3 regions of the Streptomyces sp. NPDC005408 genome follow, and region 3 is predicted to be linked to each of the others. Evidence: riboswitches for the same ligand, from Rfam matches in the RefSeq annotation. Region 3 holds a riboswitch; each other region holds the start of a gene.
What was found. Region 3 has a riboswitch for thiamine pyrophosphate ahead of thiO (glycine oxidase ThiO). Riboswitches for the same ligand answer to the same signal wherever they lie in the genome.

Region 1: it holds a riboswitch for thiamine pyrophosphate, as region 3 does, so the genes downstream of both, ABZS64_RS17610 (thiamine ABC transporter substrate-binding protein) here and thiO (glycine oxidase ThiO) in region 3, are expected to answer to the same signal.
Region 2: it holds a riboswitch for thiamine pyrophosphate, as region 3 does, so the genes downstream of both, thiC (phosphomethylpyrimidine synthase ThiC) here and thiO (glycine oxidase ThiO) in region 3, are expected to answer to the same signal.

The regions. Positions count from the first base shown of each region.
Region 1 is NZ_JBEXEX010000016.1:78,630-84,126, forward strand. Features, by position in the region: gene frr (ribosome recycling factor) at 27-584, shown strand; gene ABZS64_RS17600 (phosphatidate cytidylyltransferase) at 584-1,693, shown strand; gene rlmN (23S rRNA (adenine(2503)-C(2))-methyltransferase RlmN) at 1,773-2,879, shown strand; TPP riboswitch at 2,899-3,008, shown strand; gene ABZS64_RS17610 (thiamine ABC transporter substrate-binding protein) at 3,078-4,169, shown strand; gene ABZS64_RS17615 (iron ABC transporter permease) at 4,208-5,497, shown strand, end outside.
Region 2 is NZ_JBEXEX010000003.1:295,272-300,768, forward strand. Features, by position in the region: gene ABZS64_RS05325 (SsgA family sporulation/cell division regulator) at 79-513, shown strand; gene ABZS64_RS05330 (YibE/F family protein) at 569-1,897, opposite strand; TPP riboswitch at 1,968-2,102, shown strand; gene thiC (phosphomethylpyrimidine synthase ThiC) at 2,096-3,886, shown strand; gene ABZS64_RS05340 (hypothetical protein) at 3,948-4,742, opposite strand; gene ABZS64_RS05345 (aminoglycoside phosphotransferase family protein) at 5,132-5,497, shown strand, end outside.
Region 3 is NZ_JBEXEX010000031.1:36,077-41,573, forward strand. Features, by position in the region: gene thiE (thiamine phosphate synthase) at 1-488, opposite strand, end outside; gene ABZS64_RS25660 (Rv2175c family DNA-binding protein) at 569-934, opposite strand; gene ABZS64_RS25665 (FAD-dependent oxidoreductase) at 987-2,165, opposite strand; gene ABZS64_RS25670 (hypothetical protein) at 2,281-2,622, opposite strand; TPP riboswitch at 2,674-2,786, shown strand; gene thiO (glycine oxidase ThiO) at 2,784-3,956, shown strand; gene thiS (sulfur carrier protein ThiS) at 3,953-4,153, shown strand; gene ABZS64_RS25685 (thiazole synthase) at 4,160-4,954, shown strand; gene pknB (Stk1 family PASTA domain-containing Ser/Thr kinase) at 5,120-5,497, shown strand, end outside.

The DNA.
Region 1 (5,497 bases), on a different contig from region 3:
CTACTCAAGACACGCAGGAGCAAGTGGTGATCGAAGAGACCCTCCTCGAGGCCGAGGAGAAGATGGAGAAGGCCGTCCTGGTCGCCAAGGATGACTTCGCCGCGATCCGCACCGGACGTGCGCACCCGGCGATGTTCAACAAGATCGTGGCGGACTACTACGGTGCGCTGACTCCGATCAACCAGCTGGCCTCGTTCTCGGTACCCGAGGCGCGGATGGCCGTGGTGACCCCGTTCGACAAGAGCGCGCTGCGCAACATCGAGCAGGCCATCCGCGACTCCGACCTCGGCGTCAACCCGAGCAACGACGGCAATATCATCCGGGTGGTGTTCCCGGAGCTGACCCAGGACCGCCGCAAGGAGTACATCAAGGTCGCCAAGACCAAGGCCGAGGACTCCAAGATCTCGATTCGCTCCGTGCGCCGCAAGGCCAAGGAGACCATCGACAAGTTCATCAAGGACGGCGAGGTCGGCGAGGACGAGGGCCGCCGTGCCGAGAAGGAGCTCGACGACACCACCGCGAAGTACGTCGCGCAGGTGGACGAGCTGCTGAAGCACAAGGAAGCCGAGCTGCTCGAGGTCTGATGAACGACTCTTCCTGGGGGGCCCCGCCGAGAGCCGGTTTCTGGGGACCGCCCGACCAGGGACCTGCCCCGGCGGGTCCCGCATACGATGAGCATGACGCACAGCAGACTCGGCCCATGCCCATCGTGCCGGACTTTCCCGACGCAGGTAGAGACGCCGAAGACCGTAATGACCGCGACCAGAACGACGACCGCGACCGGGGGGCCGCTCGGCTGAGTGGCCCTCTGTTCCGGGACGAGATGCCGCAGGAGCCCATGCCCACCCCGCCGCCGGCGCCAGAGCCGCCGCAGAAGAAGCGGGCCGGCCGTGATCTGCGGGCGGCCATAGGGGTCGGTGTCGGGCTCGGCGCGGTGATCGTGGCATCGCTCTTCATCGTCAAGGCCGTGTTCGTCGGCGTGATAGCGGTCGCCGTCGTCGTCGGGCTGTGGGAGCTCACCTCGCGTCTCGAGGAGCGCAAGCAGATCAAGGCGCCGCTGGTGCCGCTCGCGGTGGGCGGCGCGGCAATGGTCGTGGCCGGCTATGTGCGCGGTGCGGAGGGCGCCTGGGTCGCGATGGCACTCACAGCGCTCGCGGTGCTGGTCTGGCGGATGACGGAACCCCCCGAGGGATATCTGAAGGACGTCACGGCAGGCGTCTTTGCTGCGTTCTACGTGCCGTTCCTGGCGACGTTCGTCGCGATGATGCTCACCGCCGACGACGGGCCGCAGCGGGTGCTCACCTTCCTGGTGCTGACCGTGGTGAGCGACACGGGTGCGTACGCCGTCGGCTGGCGCTTCGGCAAGCACAAGCTCGCGCCGCGCATCAGCCCCGGGAAGACCCGCGAGGGCCTGGTCGGCGCGGTGGCGTTCGCGATGGTGGCGGGCGCGCTGCTCATGGAGTTCGTGATCGACGACGGCACCTGGTGGCAGGGTCTGCTGCTCGGCTTCGCGGTCGCGGCCAGTGCGACGCTCGGCGACCTGGGCGAGTCGATGATCAAGCGGGATCTCGGCATCAAGGACATGGGCACGCTGCTGCCGGGACACGGCGGCATCATGGACCGTCTCGACTCGCTGCTGCCCACCGCTCCGGTGGTGTGGCTGCTGATGGTGATCTTCGTCGGGTCCGGCTGACCTGCGCGTTTGACGTGAGGGGTTCGTTGTCCACAGGGCGGCGAACCCCTCTTCGTATCTCTGCGACACTGGTAGGACCATGCCCAAGCCCGGAGAACTCATTTTCGTCGCGCCCCGCGGAGCCAAGAAGCCCCCGCGGCACCTTGCCGACCTCACGCCCGCCGAGCGCAAGGACGCCGTCGCCGCGATCGGCGAGAAGCCGTTTCGCGCCAAGCAGCTCTCGCAGCACTACTTCGCGCGGTATGCCCACGACCCCGCCCAGTGGACCGACATCCCCGCGGCCGCGCGCGAGAAGCTCGCTTCCGAGCTGCTGCCCGACCTGATGTCGGTCGTTCGGCACATCTCGTGCGACGACGACACCACCCGCAAGACCCTGTGGCGGCTGCACGACGGCACGCTCGTCGAGTCCGTGCTCATGCGCTACCCGGACCGGGTGACGATGTGCATCTCCTCGCAGGCCGGCTGCGGGATGAACTGTCCGTTCTGCGCCACCGGGCAGGCGGGTCTCGACCGGAATCTGTCGACCGCCGAGATCGTGCACCAGATCGTCGACGCCATGCGCGCCCTGCGCGACGGCGAGGTGCCGGGCGGCCCGGCGAGGCTGTCCAACATCGTCTTCATGGGCATGGGCGAGCCGCTCGCCAATTACAAGCGGGTCGTCGGCTCCATCCGCCGTCTGACCGACCCGGAGCCGGACGGTCTCGGACTCTCGCAGCGTGGGATCACCGTCTCGACCGTCGGTCTGGTGCCCGCGATGCACCGCCTCGCCGACGAGGGCTTCAAGTGCCGTCTCGCCGTTTCGCTGCACGCACCGGACGACGAGCTGCGCGACACCCTGGTCCCGGTCAACACACGCTGGAAGGTCCGCGAGGTCCTGGACGCAGCCTGGGAGTACGCGGAGAAGTCCGGCCGCCGTATCTCCATCGAGTACGCGCTGATCAGGGACATCAATGACCAGGCGTGGCGGGGCGATCTGCTCGGCCGCCTGCTGAAGGGAAAGCGGGTCCACGTCAATCTGATCCCGCTCAACCCGACGCCGGGATCGAAGTGGACGGCATCCCGCCCCGAGGACGAGAAGGCCTTCGTGGAGGCGATCGCGGCCCATGGTGTGCCCGTGACCGTCCGGGACACCCGTGGCCAGGAGATCGACGGAGCCTGCGGACAGCTCGCGGCATCCGAGCGGTAGTCTGGGCTCGAACATTTGCATATTCCGACAGGGGAGCGCCACAGCGCTGAGAGTGCGACGCCGTCAGGTCGCAGACCCTCTGAACCTTGCCCAGGTCATTCTGGGTAGGAAGTTCGGTCACCACTCAAGCTGTTGCGCCCTGCTCACACCGTGTGAGCAGGGCCGCGTCTCTTCCTGGTCACTCCAGGAGGAATTTCAGTGAGCACCACCAAGAAGTGGGCGGTTTCCACCATTGCCGTCGCGCTCGGCGTCTCGACGCTCGCCGCGTGCGGGGAGTCCAAGAACTCCTCGACCGACAGCGGCCCGAAGTCCAAGACCGTGACGCTCGTCAGCCACGACTCGTTCGTCGCCTCCCCCGCCGTACTGAAGCAGTTCACCAAGGAGACCGGCTACACGGTCAAGCTGCTCCAGAGCGGTGACGCGGGCGCCGCCCTCAACAAGGAGATCCTCACCAAGGGCTCCCCGCAGGGCGATGTCTTCTTCGGCGTCGACAACACCCTTCTCTCGCGCGCTCTGGACAATGATCTGTTCACTCCGTACGAGGCCAAGGGCCTGGACCAGGTGCCCGACGAGGTGCAGCTCGACAAGGACAAGCACCGCGTCACGCCCGTCGACACCGGCGACATCTGCGTCAACTACGACAAGAAGTACTTCGCCGACAAGAAGCTGGCGCCGCCGCAGTCCTTCGACGACCTGATCAAGCCCGAGTACAAGAACCTGCTGGTCACGGAGAACGCGGCGACGTCGTCGCCCGGCCTCGGTTTCCTCCTCGGCAGCGTCGGCAAGTACGGCGAGGACGGCTGGCAGGACTACTGGAAGAAGCTGAAGAGCAACGGCGTCAAGGTCGTCGACGGCTGGGAGCAGGCGTACAACAACGAGTTCTCCGGTTCCGCCGGCGGCAAGAAGGCCAAGGGGGACCGGCCGCTCGTCGTCTCGTACGCCTCCAGCCCGCCGGCCGAGGTGGTCTTCGCCAAGCCGCAGCCGACCGGGGCGCCGACCGGGGTCGCGACCGGAACCTGCTTCCGCCAGACGGAGTTCGCGGGCTTGCTGAACGGCGCGAAGAACGAGGAGGGCGGCAAGGCCCTGCTGGACTTCCTGATCTCCAAGCAGTTCCAGGAGGACATGCCGCTCAACATGTTCGTCTACCCGGTGGTCAAGGGCGCGAAGCTGCCCGAGGCGTTCACCAAGTTCGGCGCCGTCATCGACAAGCCGGAGACCGTCGCCCCCGACAAGATCGCCAAGAACCGTGAGCAGTGGGTCCAGTCATGGTCCTCGCTCGTACTGAAGTAACGAAGTCCGTCCGCGGGAATGCGGCGCGGCTCGGGCTGATGGCCGGGCCCGTCGTGTTCTTCGCGGTCTTCTTCGCCTACCCCGTCGTCTCGATCGTCGGCCGCGGCCTCCAGGTCGACGGGGTATGGCAGTTCGGCCGGATCGGCGAGGTGCTGAGCCGCGCCGACATCCAGCACGTGCTCTGGTTCACCTTCTGGCAGGCCCTCGCCTCCACCGCGCTCACGCTGCTGATCGCGCTGCCCGGCGCGTATGTCTTCGCACGCTTCGACTTTCCTTGCAAGCGGCTGCTGAAGGCGGTGGTGACCGTCCCGTTCGTGCTGCCGACCGTCGTCGTGGGGACCGCGTTCCTGGCGCTCCTCGGCCGAGGCGGACTGCTCGACGAGCTGTGGGGCATCAGGCTGGACACCACCGTGTGGGCGATTCTGCTCGCACACGTCTTCTTCAACTACGCCGTGGTCGTACGGACCGTGGGCGGCCTGTGGTCACAGCTCGACCCGCGTCAGGAGGAGGCCGCCCGGGTGCTGGGTGCCGGGCGGCTCGCAGCCTGGCGGCGGGTGACGCTGCCCGCGCTCGGGCCCGCCGTCGCCGCGGCCGCCCTGATGGTCTTCCTCTTCACCTTCACCTCGTTCGGCGTCGTACAGATCCTCGGCGGGCCGACTTTCTCCACGCTTGAGGTGGAGATCTACCGGCAGACCGCCCAGCTGCTGGATCTGCCGACGGCGGCCGTGCTCACCCTGGTGCAGTTCGCCGCCGTCGGCGCGATCCTCGCCGTTCACGCGTCGATGGTGCGGCGGCGGGAGAGCGCGCTGAGACTGGTCGACCCCGCGCAGACCGCACGCAGGCCGCGTGGCGCCGGGCAGTGGGCGCTGCTCGGCGGGGTGCTGCTCACCGTGCTGCTGCTGATCCTGATGCCGCTGGGGGTGCTCGTCGAACGCTCGTTGGACGGGCCGGGCGGTTACGGATTCGACTTCTACCGGGCCCTGCATTCGACAGGTGATGCGGGCAGCAGCTTCCTCGTCCCGCCGATCGAGGCGATCTGGAACTCGATGCAGTACGCGCTGGCGGCGACGGCTGTCGCACTGGTCGTCGGCGGGCTCGCGGCGGCAGCGCTCACCCGGCGCGCGGGGCGGCTCGTGCGCGGGTTCGACGCGCTGCTGATGCTTCCGCTCGGGGTCTCCGCGGTGACCGTCGGCTTCGGTTTTCTGATCACCCTCGACAAGCCGCCGCTCGATCTGCGGACGTCGTGGATTCTCGTACCGCTGGCGCAGGCACTGGTCGGTATCCCGTTCGTCGTACGGACCATGCTGCCGGTCCTCCGGGCGGTCGAC
Region 2 (5,497 bases), on a different contig from region 3:
AGAGGGCCATAGTGGATCATTCCTGGCCGTTTTCTGCCGAGCTTTTCGTTCACTGGTTCATCCAATGCGGGGTACACGATGCGCGAGTCGGTCCAGGCCGAGGTTCTGATGAGTTTCCTTGTCTCCGAGGAGCTCTCATTCCGGATCCCGGTGGAGCTCCGGTACGAGACGAAGGATCCGTACGCGGTCCGGATGACCTTCCACCTGCCCGGAGATGCCCCTGTGACCTGGGCCTTCGGTCGCGAGTTGCTGGTGGACGGCATCAACGGCCCGAGCGGGGACGGCGATGTGCACATCGCGCCGACGCGTCCCGAGGGGCTGTCCGATGTGATCGTCCGGCTCCAGGTCGGCTGCGACCGGGCGCTGTTCCGGGTGAGTGCGGCGCCGCTTGTGGCCTTCCTCGACCGCACGGACAAGCTGGTGCCGCTGGGGCAGGAGCGTACGTTCGGTGACTTCGAGTGCAATCTCGAAGAGGCGCTCGGGCGCATTCTCGCGGAGGAGAGCGCCGGCTGAGCGGCCGCGGCCTTCGGAATCGTCCGCCGCGGCGCCAACCGCCGCCATCTTCCCCCTACTTCTTGCGGCGGCGGCCCCTACCGCCTCTCAGCGCTGCCCTGCCCGCGGCCGCCGAAAGGCCCGGCCGGTCGGCGGAGACCACCAGCGCCGCGAGGGCGGTGGTCACCGGCACCGAGGCGACGAGGCCGATCGACCCGATCAGGGTCCGTACGATCTCGGTCGCCACCAGCTCGCTGCTGGCCACCGTTCCCACGCTGCTCTGTGCGATCGAGAAGAGCAGCAGCAGAGGCAACGCGGCGCCTGCGTAGGCCAGTACGAGCGTGTTGACGACGGACGCGATGTGGTCCCGGCCGATGCGGATGCCCGCCCGGTAGAGCCCCCGCGGGCCCATGTCCGGGTCCGCCTGGTGCAGTTCCCACACCGCCGAGGTCTGGGTCACCGTCACATCGTCGAGCACACCCAGCGAGCCGATGATGACGCTCGCCAGCAGCAGACCGCTCAGGTCGATGTTCGGATAGAGGCCGTGGATCAGGCCGGTGCTGTCGTCGGTGTTGCCGGTCAGACTCGCCCAGCCGATGAAGAGCGAGCCGAGCAGCCCGATCAGCAGCAGAGAGATCAGCGTGCCGAGGACAGCGACCGAGGTGCGCGCGGTGAGCCCGTGGCACAGATAGAGCGCAATCAGCATGATCGCGCTCGCTCCGACCACCGCGACGATCAGCGGATTGGAGCCCTGCAGGATCGCGGGCAGGATGAACAGAGTCAGTACGGCGAAGGATGCGGCGAGCGCGATCAGCGCCATCACGCCGCGCATCCGCCCCACCAGCACCACCACGACCGCGAAGATCCCAGCCAGCAGTGCCATCGGGAAGCCGCGGTCCACATCGGTCACTGAGTACTGCAGATCACGGGGCGCGTCGGGGGCGTACGCCACCACCACACCCTGGCCCTGGCTCAGCTGACGGGGCGCGTCCGGCTGGACGATCTCGGTGAAGGTGCGGCCCTTGTCCTTGCCGGTGGTGACCTTGATCGTCGCCTTCCCGCAGCTGCCCTTCTGGGCGTTGACCGCCTCGCGTCCCTCGGGTGTGGAGGTGTCGCCGGTCGGCGGGACCTGCGCGGCGTTCACGTCCTTGCAATTGACCTTCTCGACCCGCACCACCTTGCCCTGCTCGGTCTGCCGGTCGAAGCCGACACCGGTGCGCTCATGGCCGGGGGCGCCACCCGGCCAGAGCACGACCAGGCCGACGACGACGGCCGCGGCGAAAGGAATCAGCACCGCGGCGATGACCTTGCGGAGGTGCTGCGAGACGGGCGCGGCGGGCCCATGGCTGTGCGTGTGGCCATGGGGGTCGGGCGTCTGCGGCGGAGGTGTCGGCGATGAGGTCACCGACCGATCATCGCAAGAACGAGGGGGCCCTCTGTTCAGCGCGCCAGAAGTGACGCTAGCGTGGTGGCACCTTTGCACACGCGGGAGCTCGGAGCACCGGGCTGAGAGGGCGCTGAAATCCGTACGAACTGTACGGAAGTGGCTGCGCCGACCGCCGAACCTGTTACCGGGTAATGCCGGCGTAGGGAGTAGGTCACGATGACCGTTCAGGACGCACGCACGCCTGCCTCGAATCAGCCCGAGGCCGGGAAGTCCATCGGCTGGCACAAGGGATACGTCGAGGGTTCGCGCCCCGACCTCCGGGTGCCGGTCCGCCAGGTGCACCTCACCAACGGCAAGGACGTGACGCTGTACGACACGTCCGGCCCGTACACCGATCCGAACGTCGAGACCGACGTCCGCCGCGGACTTTCGCCGCTGCGGGAGAACTGGATCATCGGCCGTGGCGACACCGAGGAGTACGCGGGCCGCCCGGTCCGCCCCGAGGACGACGGGATCAAGCACACCTCGCCGAGGGGCGGTCTGCGCAACCTCGACGCGGTCTTCCCCGGCCGTCCGCGCCAGCCCCGCCGGGGCCGCGACGGACAGGCGGTGACGCAGCTCGCGTACGCCCGTCGTGACGAGATCACGCCCGAGATGGAGTACGTCGCGATCCGCGAGAACGTCTCCCCCGAGGTCGTACGCGAGGAGATCGCCGCGGGCCGGGCCGTCCTGCCGGCCAACGTCAACCACCCGGAGATCGAGCCGATGATCATCGGCAAGCGGTTCCTGGTGAAGGTCAACGCCAACATCGGCAACTCCGCGGTCACCTCCTCCATCGAGGAGGAGGTCGAGAAGATGACCTGGGCCACGCGCTGGGGCGCGGACACGGTCATGGACCTCTCCACCGGCCGCAACATCCACACCACCCGCGAGTGGGTGCTGCGCAATTCCCCCGTGCCGATCGGCACCGTGCCGCTCTACCAGGCGCTCGAGAAGGTCGACGGCAAGGCCGAAGAGCTGACCTGGGAGATCTACAAGGACACGGTCATCGAGCAGGCCGAGCAGGGCGTCGACTACATGACCGTCCACGCGGGTGTGCGGCTGCCGTACGTCCCGCTGACCGCCAACCGCAAGACGGGCATCGTCTCGCGCGGCGGATCGATCATGGCGGCGTGGTGCCTGGCGCACCACAAGGAGTCGTTCCTCTACGAGAACTTCGAGGAGCTCTGCGAGATCCTCGCCGCGTACGACGTGACGTACTCGCTCGGCGACGGTCTTCGGCCCGGCTCGATCGCGGACGCCAACGACGAGGCGCAGTTCGCCGAGTTGCGCACACTCGGGGAACTCAACTCGATCGCCAAGCGTTTCAATGTGCAGACGATGATCGAAGGACCTGGTCACGTCCCGATGCACAAGATCAAGGAGAACATCGACCTCCAGCAGGAGATCTGCGAGGAGGCCCCGTTCTATACGCTCGGCCCGCTCACGACGGACGTGGCCCCGGCGTATGACCACATCACCTCCGGCATCGGGGCGGCGATGATCGCCTGGTGGGGCACCGCGATGCTCTGCTACGTCACGCCCAAGGAGCACTTGGGCCTGCCCAACCGCGACGACGTGAAGACCGGCGTCATCACCTACAAGATCGCCGCTCATGCGGCCGATCTCGCCAAGGGGCACCCGGGCGCGCAGGAGTGGGACGACGCGCTGTCCGACGCCCGTTTCGAGTTCCGGTGGGAGGACCAGTTCAATCTGGCCCTCGACCCGGACACGGCACGGGAGTTCCACGACGAGACGCTGCCGGCCGAGCCGGCGAAGACCGCGCACTTCTGCTCGATGTGCGGTCCGAAGTTCTGCAGCATGAAGATTAGCCAAAGCATCACAGAGCAGTTTGGCGGTACTGCGGCCGCGGGGGCGACGGCCGAGGAGGTTGCTGAGGGGATGCTCCGGAAGTCGAAGGAGTTCGCGGAGGCGGGGAATCGGGTCTACCTGCCGCTCGCCGACTGAGATCCAGTGGACGGCGATGCCTCGGGTGATCGGGGCATCGCCCGGCGCGGGTCGCCTCGTCTCACCGGTCCCTGTCTCTGCCGTCGATGTATGCGAGCAGCGCAAGGGCGAGAGCGAAGTGGGTATCGGCACCGTTCAGCCGCTTGACCACGTCGCTGTCTGGCACCACTACCGAGAGCGCGGTGGCCGCCAATGCGTACAACACGGCCATGACCACGATCACATTCATCGGCGTGATGAGGCTGTGCCAACTGCCCTCTACGCCAGGGTGGTCACCGCCTTCTGGGGTGCGCTCCAACAGCGGTGCAGTTATGTCATGAACTCCTTCGGCCAACTCATCGCCGATTGGGGAGGCTCCAGTCGAGGGCGTCTGCTTCGCAATCAGGCGTTCAACGCTGTTGGGATCCGCGCTGCGGTAGTCATCCAGCGCGTGCCTCCACGCGGCACTTGAAACGAAGGAGAGCTGCGGCTGAAGTTCGTCGAACAGGCCTCTCCATCGAGAGTCTGGGATCACGGACATTGCCCGTTGACTGACGAGCAGGATCTCGGCCAGACGGACCGGTGGGACCAGCCCTCTCAGTTGATCCTCGAAAGCCATCCTGATGGGTGCCATCGCTTGCCTTGTCTGTTCAGCCATGGCTTCACTGATGGGCGCCATGGCTTGACGAGTTTGCTCCTTTAGGTGTTCGAGCAGTGGCTCCATGGCTTGGCGGAGTTGCTCGCTCTGCATCTCTACCAACGGTGCCACTGCCTGCCGCATCTGCTCGTTCAGACGCTCGACCAGCGGTGCTACGGCACGCCTCGCGATGGCTGCACCTATGGGAGAAACCATAGGGATGTCAGATTTGTCGCTCACGAGTGCAGGGTATCCAGGCAATACGCCGTTTGCCGGAGGGTTGTCTCAACTGGTACTCGCGATGTAGGTACCGATGGCTGACCGCGGCGCTGGTGGGTGATCCTCACTGAGGCTCACGTTCCACGCGGGATGGCCAAAAGCATCACGGAGCGGTTTGGCGGTGCGGCGGCTGAGGGCGCATCGCTCCAGGACATCGCTGCGGGAACGTTCCGGAAGTCGAGGAATCTCCGGCAAGTGCCCTCTCTGAGGGCCCAGAGTCGTATAGGCCTCCTCTCGTCTTTGCTCCCTACTCACCGATACCGTCGATGCCGTGTCCGGTGCACGTCGGGTTGGTCGCCCGTACTCGTGCGTCGGTTGATCGCGCGCGACTAAGGGGAGCTGGTTCGGGCATGGCGGTTGACGCTGCTCGGGGTTTGGAAGAGGGGTTCACGTCGGCGGGGGCAACGCGGGTGATGGTTGCCGCGTGCCGGGCTGCTGGGCTCGATGACAGAGGCGCGGAGTTGATCCGCCTCGGAGAGAACGCGTTGTTCCGGCTGGCCTCGGCGCCGTTGATCGTGCGTGTGGCGCGTGGCGAAGAGTGGCTGCCGAAGGCACACACTGAAGTCGCTGTCTCGCGCTGGCTGACGGGCGAGGGGTTCCATGCCGCGCAAGCTGTGGAGGACCTGGAGCAGCCGCTGTTGATCGACGGTCACCCTGTGACGTTCTGGCATCTGATCGTTGAGGGGGATCGCAAGGCTACGTACGGGGAACTGGGC
Region 3 (5,497 bases):
TCCGTCTGCAGGCCCGCCGCATAGCGCACAAGGCCGAGTCCGGGGGCGTACCGCCCGGGCTTGGTGGGGGTGGGCCAGCAGGGTCCGGTGCAGAAGTAGTCCACGCCCGGTTCGACGGCGGCCGCGGCCACCTCGGACTCGGCGTGTGTGGAGCGGCCGATCAGGACGTCCTCGCCGAGGATCGCGCGGGCGGCCAGGACCGGCAGGTCGCCCTGTCCCAGATGCAGCACGTCGGAGCCGATGGCGTGGGCGACGTCCGCGCGGTCGTTGACGGCGAGCAGCTTGCCGTGCCTGCGGCAGGCGTCGGCGAAGACCTGGAGGTGCTCCAGCTCTTCGACCGCCTCCATGCCCTTGTCGCGCAGCTGCACGATGTCGACTCCGGAGGAGAGCACGGCGTCGAGGAAGGCGGCGAGGTCGCCCTGCTTCTTCCGGGCGTCCGTGCAGAGATAGAGCCGGGCGTCGGACAGCAGCTCACGAGCCGTGGACATGGGTGTATCCCCCCGTTGGGTCGGCGGTGTGCGGGCGGCGGCGCTCGGCCGCCTCCCGCACACCGCGTGGTGGTGTCTTGTCAGACGGCGAGCGCCTGGGCCCGGCGCTTCACCTCCGTGCCGCGATTCTCGCTGAGCGCCTGCGCGGGCGTGCCCGGCAGGGTCGCGTCGGGAGTGAAGAGCCACTCCAGCATCTCTTCGTCGGTGAAGCCGTCGTCCCTCAGGAGCGTCAGGGTCCCGGCGAGACCCTTGACCACCTTGTTGCCGTCGATGAAGGCGGCAGGCACCTGAAGCGCCCGGTTCTCACCACGGCGCACGGCGATCAGCTGGCCTTCCTTGACCAGCTGCCGTACGCGTGTCACCTCGACATCGAGCATTTCCGCGATGTCGGGAAGGTGGAGCCAGGCGGGGACGAGAGCATCGATCTTTGCGTCAATCTCGGTCACAGGACAAGCCTGCCATCCCGGACTGACAGTCGGTAGCCGGACCCTGGCAGGACTACGCCACAGCCGCCGCTTTCAGAGGCACGGAGGGGTCCGCGGCGAGGTCCGGATCCAGCCGTGCGCCGGACAGGATGAGCTTGCGCCCTTGCATCAGGTCGCGGGCCCTGCCGACGGCGAGAAGGGCGACCAGGGAGCCCTCGCGCAGCCAGAGCACCGTCCAGGCGGCGCCCGCCGGATCGCCGCGCCACACCATCGTGTCGGCGGCGGAATGGTGACCCGCGTACTGCACGAAGCGGCCGAACTGTTCGGACCAGAAGTACGGCACAGGGTCGTAGACCTGCGGCGGCTGCCCGAGGCCGCTCGCGATCACATTGGCGGCCACCGTGCGTGGCCCCTGCAGGGCGTTGTCCCAGTGGTGCACGAGCAGCCGCCGGCCGTAGCGGCCGGACGGGAAGGAGGCGCAGTCGCCGACCGCGTACACATCGGGCAGAGAGGTGCGCAGATGCTCGTCGGCGGTGATTGCGCCGTCCGGGCCGAGCGCGATGCCGGAACCGGCCAGCCAGCCCGTGGCGGGGCGTGCGCCGATGCCGACGACCACGGCTCCGGCCGCGAGCTCACGGCCGTCCGCGAGGATCACCCTGCCGGGTTCGATGGCGGCCACGCGCGCGTGGGTGATCAGTTCGGTGCCGTACTCCGCGTACCAGTCGGTCATCGGGGCGGCGACCTCGGCGGGCAGGGCGCCCGCGAGGGGGCGGTCGGCCGCCTCGACGACGGTGACCGCGCAGCCTGCCTCGCGGGCGGCCGTGGCGAATTCCGCGCCGATCCAGCCCGCGCCGACGACCACCATGTCGTGCTGCTGGGCGATGACGGGGCGCAGCCGTGCGGCGTCGTCGAGGGTGCGCAGCAGATGGACTCCGGGCACACCCTCGGTGCCCGGCAGCGTGATCGGCTCGGCGCCGCTGGCGATGACCAGGACGTCGTACGGGAAGGCTCCCGCCTCGGTGTCCAGCTCATGGGCATCGGAGCGTACGCCGAGCACTTCGCAGCCCAGCCGCAGCTCGATGGCGAGCGCCTCGAAGTCGACCTCGAAGGCCGAGCCCTCTGCCTTGCCGAGCAGGATCGCCTTGGAGAGCGGCGGTCTGTCGTACGGCTGGTGGGGCTCGGCGCCGATCAGGGTGACCGGTCCGGTGAAGCCCTGCTCGCGCAGGGCCACGGCGGTCTGCACTCCGGCCATTCCCGCGCCGACGACGACCACGCGCCGTGCGTCGTGCGTCTTCGCTGCGTGCGCCGGCTGCTGCTCGGGGTTCTGCTGATCGCTCACCCGTCAACCTTACGCATCTGACGGCCCGTCAGGAAACCAGTTCCTCGACAACGCTCGTCCCGCTGCCCTCCTGGGACTCCCACTCCCAGCTCTCCTCCAGGCGCAGCCGTCCGTCCTCCAGCTCGACCACGGCGGAGACACAGTGCCCGGACGACGTCCCGCCGTCCGTCTTCAGCTGTACGTAGCGGAAGTCGAGGCGGTCACCCTCCCGCGTCCCCACGAGATGGCCGCGCACCACGTCGCCACCCTCGTAATCGGCCCAGATCCGGCCGTCCCGCTCGTGGTACGTGAAGCGGGTGCGGGTGCCCACCTGGCCCGGAGCCTGGTCGGCGACCGGCGAGAGGACAAGACCGTCGAGCGACCGTGCCACAGCGTCGGCTCCCTTACTGCGAGTTGAGGGCGGGGGTTAGGGTGGCCACCGTAAGGCACTCGCGGGAGCCCGGACGCACCGGGCTGAGAGGGAGGCTGGACGGCCTCCGACCGTACGAACCTGATCCGGGTCATGCCGGCGAAGGGAGGGGCTGGACGCCCATGTCGCGTATTTCCGAAACGCGCACTTCAGACGTCCTCGTCATCGGGGGCGGAATCATCGGCCTGGTCACGGCCTGGCGCGCGGCGCAGCGCGGACTGCGGGTCGCGCTCGCCGATCCCGAGCCGGGCGGCGGGGCCGCACAGGTCGCCGCGGGCATGCTCGCCGCCGTCACCGAGCTGCACTACGGCGAGCAGACACTCCTCGGTCTCAATCTCGAATCCGCACGCCGCTATCCGGACTTCGTCGCCGAGCTGGAGGAGGCGAGCGGGCAGTCGGTGGGCTACCGCGCGTGCGGCACGCTCGCCGTCGCGCTCGACGCCGACGACCGGGCGCACCTGCGTGAACTGCATGCCCTGCAACGCCGGTCCGGCCTGGAGTCGGAGTGGCTGAGCGGGCGCGAATGCAGGCGACTCGAGCCGATGCTGGCGCCCGGCGTACGCGGGGGTCTGCGGGTGGACGGCGACCACCAGGTCGATCCCCGGCGGCTGGCAGGGGCGCTGGTGAAGGCCTGCGAACGCGCCGGGGTGATCTTCCACCGCGGCTGGGCCGAGCGGCTTTCGGTGGTACGGGACCGGGCGGCCGGAGCCGTGCTGACGGACGGCGAGGAGCTCACGGCGGACCAGGTCGTCCTGGCGGGCGGCAGTCTGAGCGGCAGGCTCGGCGGCGTACCGGCGGATGTGCTGCCTCCGGTACGGCCGGTGAAGGGCCAGGTCCTGCGGCTGACCGTGCCGCCCGCGTACGCACCCTTCCTCTCCCGGACCGTGCGGGCGGTCGTGCGCGGCAGCGATGTCTATCTGGTGCCGCGCGAGAACGGCGAGCTGGTCGTCGGAGCGACGAGCGAGGAGCTCGGCTGGGACAGAACGGTCACCGCCGGCGGGGTCTACGAGCTGCTGCGCGACGCGCACGAACTGGTGCCCGGCATCACCGAGCTTCCGCTCACCGAGACCCGCGCGGGGCTGCGCCCCGGCTCTCCCGACAATGCGCCGCTGCTGGGCCCGAGTGCCCTGCCCGGTCTGCATCTGGCCACCGGCCACTACCGCAACGGGGTGCTGCTGACCCCCGTCACCGGCGATGTGATGGCCGAACTGCTGGTCAGCGGCGCGCTGCCGGACGAGGCACGCGCCTTCACCCCGCGCCGTTTCTCTCCCGTACGTCTGGAGCAGCCCGTATGAACGTCTCCGTCAACGGCGAGACGCGTGAACTCGCCACCGGAACGACCCTGGACAGCCTGGTCGCCGACCTCAGCGCCGCTCCGTCCGGGGTCGCCGCCGCCCTCAACGAGGCGGTCGTGCCACGCAGTCAGTGGTCCGGCACGGTCCTCGGCGACGGCGACCGGGTCGAAGTCCTCACCGCCGTGCAGGGAGGCTGAGCAGCCATGGCAGACGACCGTCTCACCATCGGCGACACCACGTTCAACTCCCGGCTGATCATGGGTACGGGCGGGGCGCCCAGCCTCGACATCCTCGAACGCTCCCTCGTCGCGAGCGGCACCGAACTCACGACGGTCGCGATGCGCCGCCTCGACCCCACCGTTCAGGGCTCCGTGCTGTCCGTCCTGGAGAAGCTGAACATCCGCGTCCTGCCCAATACGGCGGGCTGCTTCACGGCCGGAGAGGCCGTCCTGACCGCCCGCCTCGCGCGTGAGGCGCTCGGCACGGACTGGATCAAGCTCGAAGTCGTCGCGGACGAGCGGACGCTGCTGCCCGATCCGATCGAGCTGCTGGAGGCGGCCGAGACACTGGTCGACGACGGCTTCACCGTGCTGCCGTACACCAATGACGACCCCGTGCTCGCCCGGAAGCTGGAGGACGTGGGCTGCGCGGCGATCATGCCGCTGGGCTCACCGATCGGCTCCGGCCTGGGCATTCGCAACCCCCACAACTTCCAGCTGATCGTCGAGCACGCGCGCGTGCCGGTCATTTTGGACGCCGGGGCGGGTACGGCGTCCGACGCCGCACTCGCGATGGAGCTGGGCTGCGGGGCGGTGATGCTGGCGTCGGCGGTCACGCGGGCGCAGGAGCCGGTGCTGATGGCGGAGGCGATGCGGCACGCGGTGGAGGCGGGACGCTTGGCGCGGCGGGCGGGACGCATTCCGCGCCGGCACTTCGCGGAAGCGTCCTCCCCGCACGAGGGCCGGGCGGCGCTGGACCCGGAACGCCCGGCGTTCTGACCGCTGCGCGGGGTGGGGAAAATCAAGCCCCGCCGGCGTTTGAGGTGCTGGGGTCCGGGGGCAGCGCCCCCGGAAGGCCCGGGCTGTCACAGCTCGGCTGCAGTACGGCTCCGGTCCCACCCCGGTGCGTCGGGCCTGTCGGTCATGACTCGTAGAATCTCCCGCGTGGATACGACCCTCAAGGACCCCCTCGTCGGGCAGGTGCTCGACGGCCGCTACCGCGTCGACGCACGCATCGCAGTCGGCGGTATGGCCACGGTCTACCGGGCCGTCGACACCCGACTCGACCGGGTGCTCGCGCTCAAGGTGATGCACCCCGCCCTCGCCACCGACGCCTCGTTCGTGGAGCGCTTCATCCGCGAGGCCAAGTCCGTGGCGCGCCTCGCCCACCCCAATGTGGTCGGGGTCTTCGACCAGGGCGCCGAGGGTGCGTACGTCTATCTGGCCATGGAGTACGTCGCGGGCTGCACACTCCGCGACGTACTGCGCGAGCGCGGGGCCCTTCAGCCGCGGGCCGCGCTCGACATCATGGAGCCCGTGCTG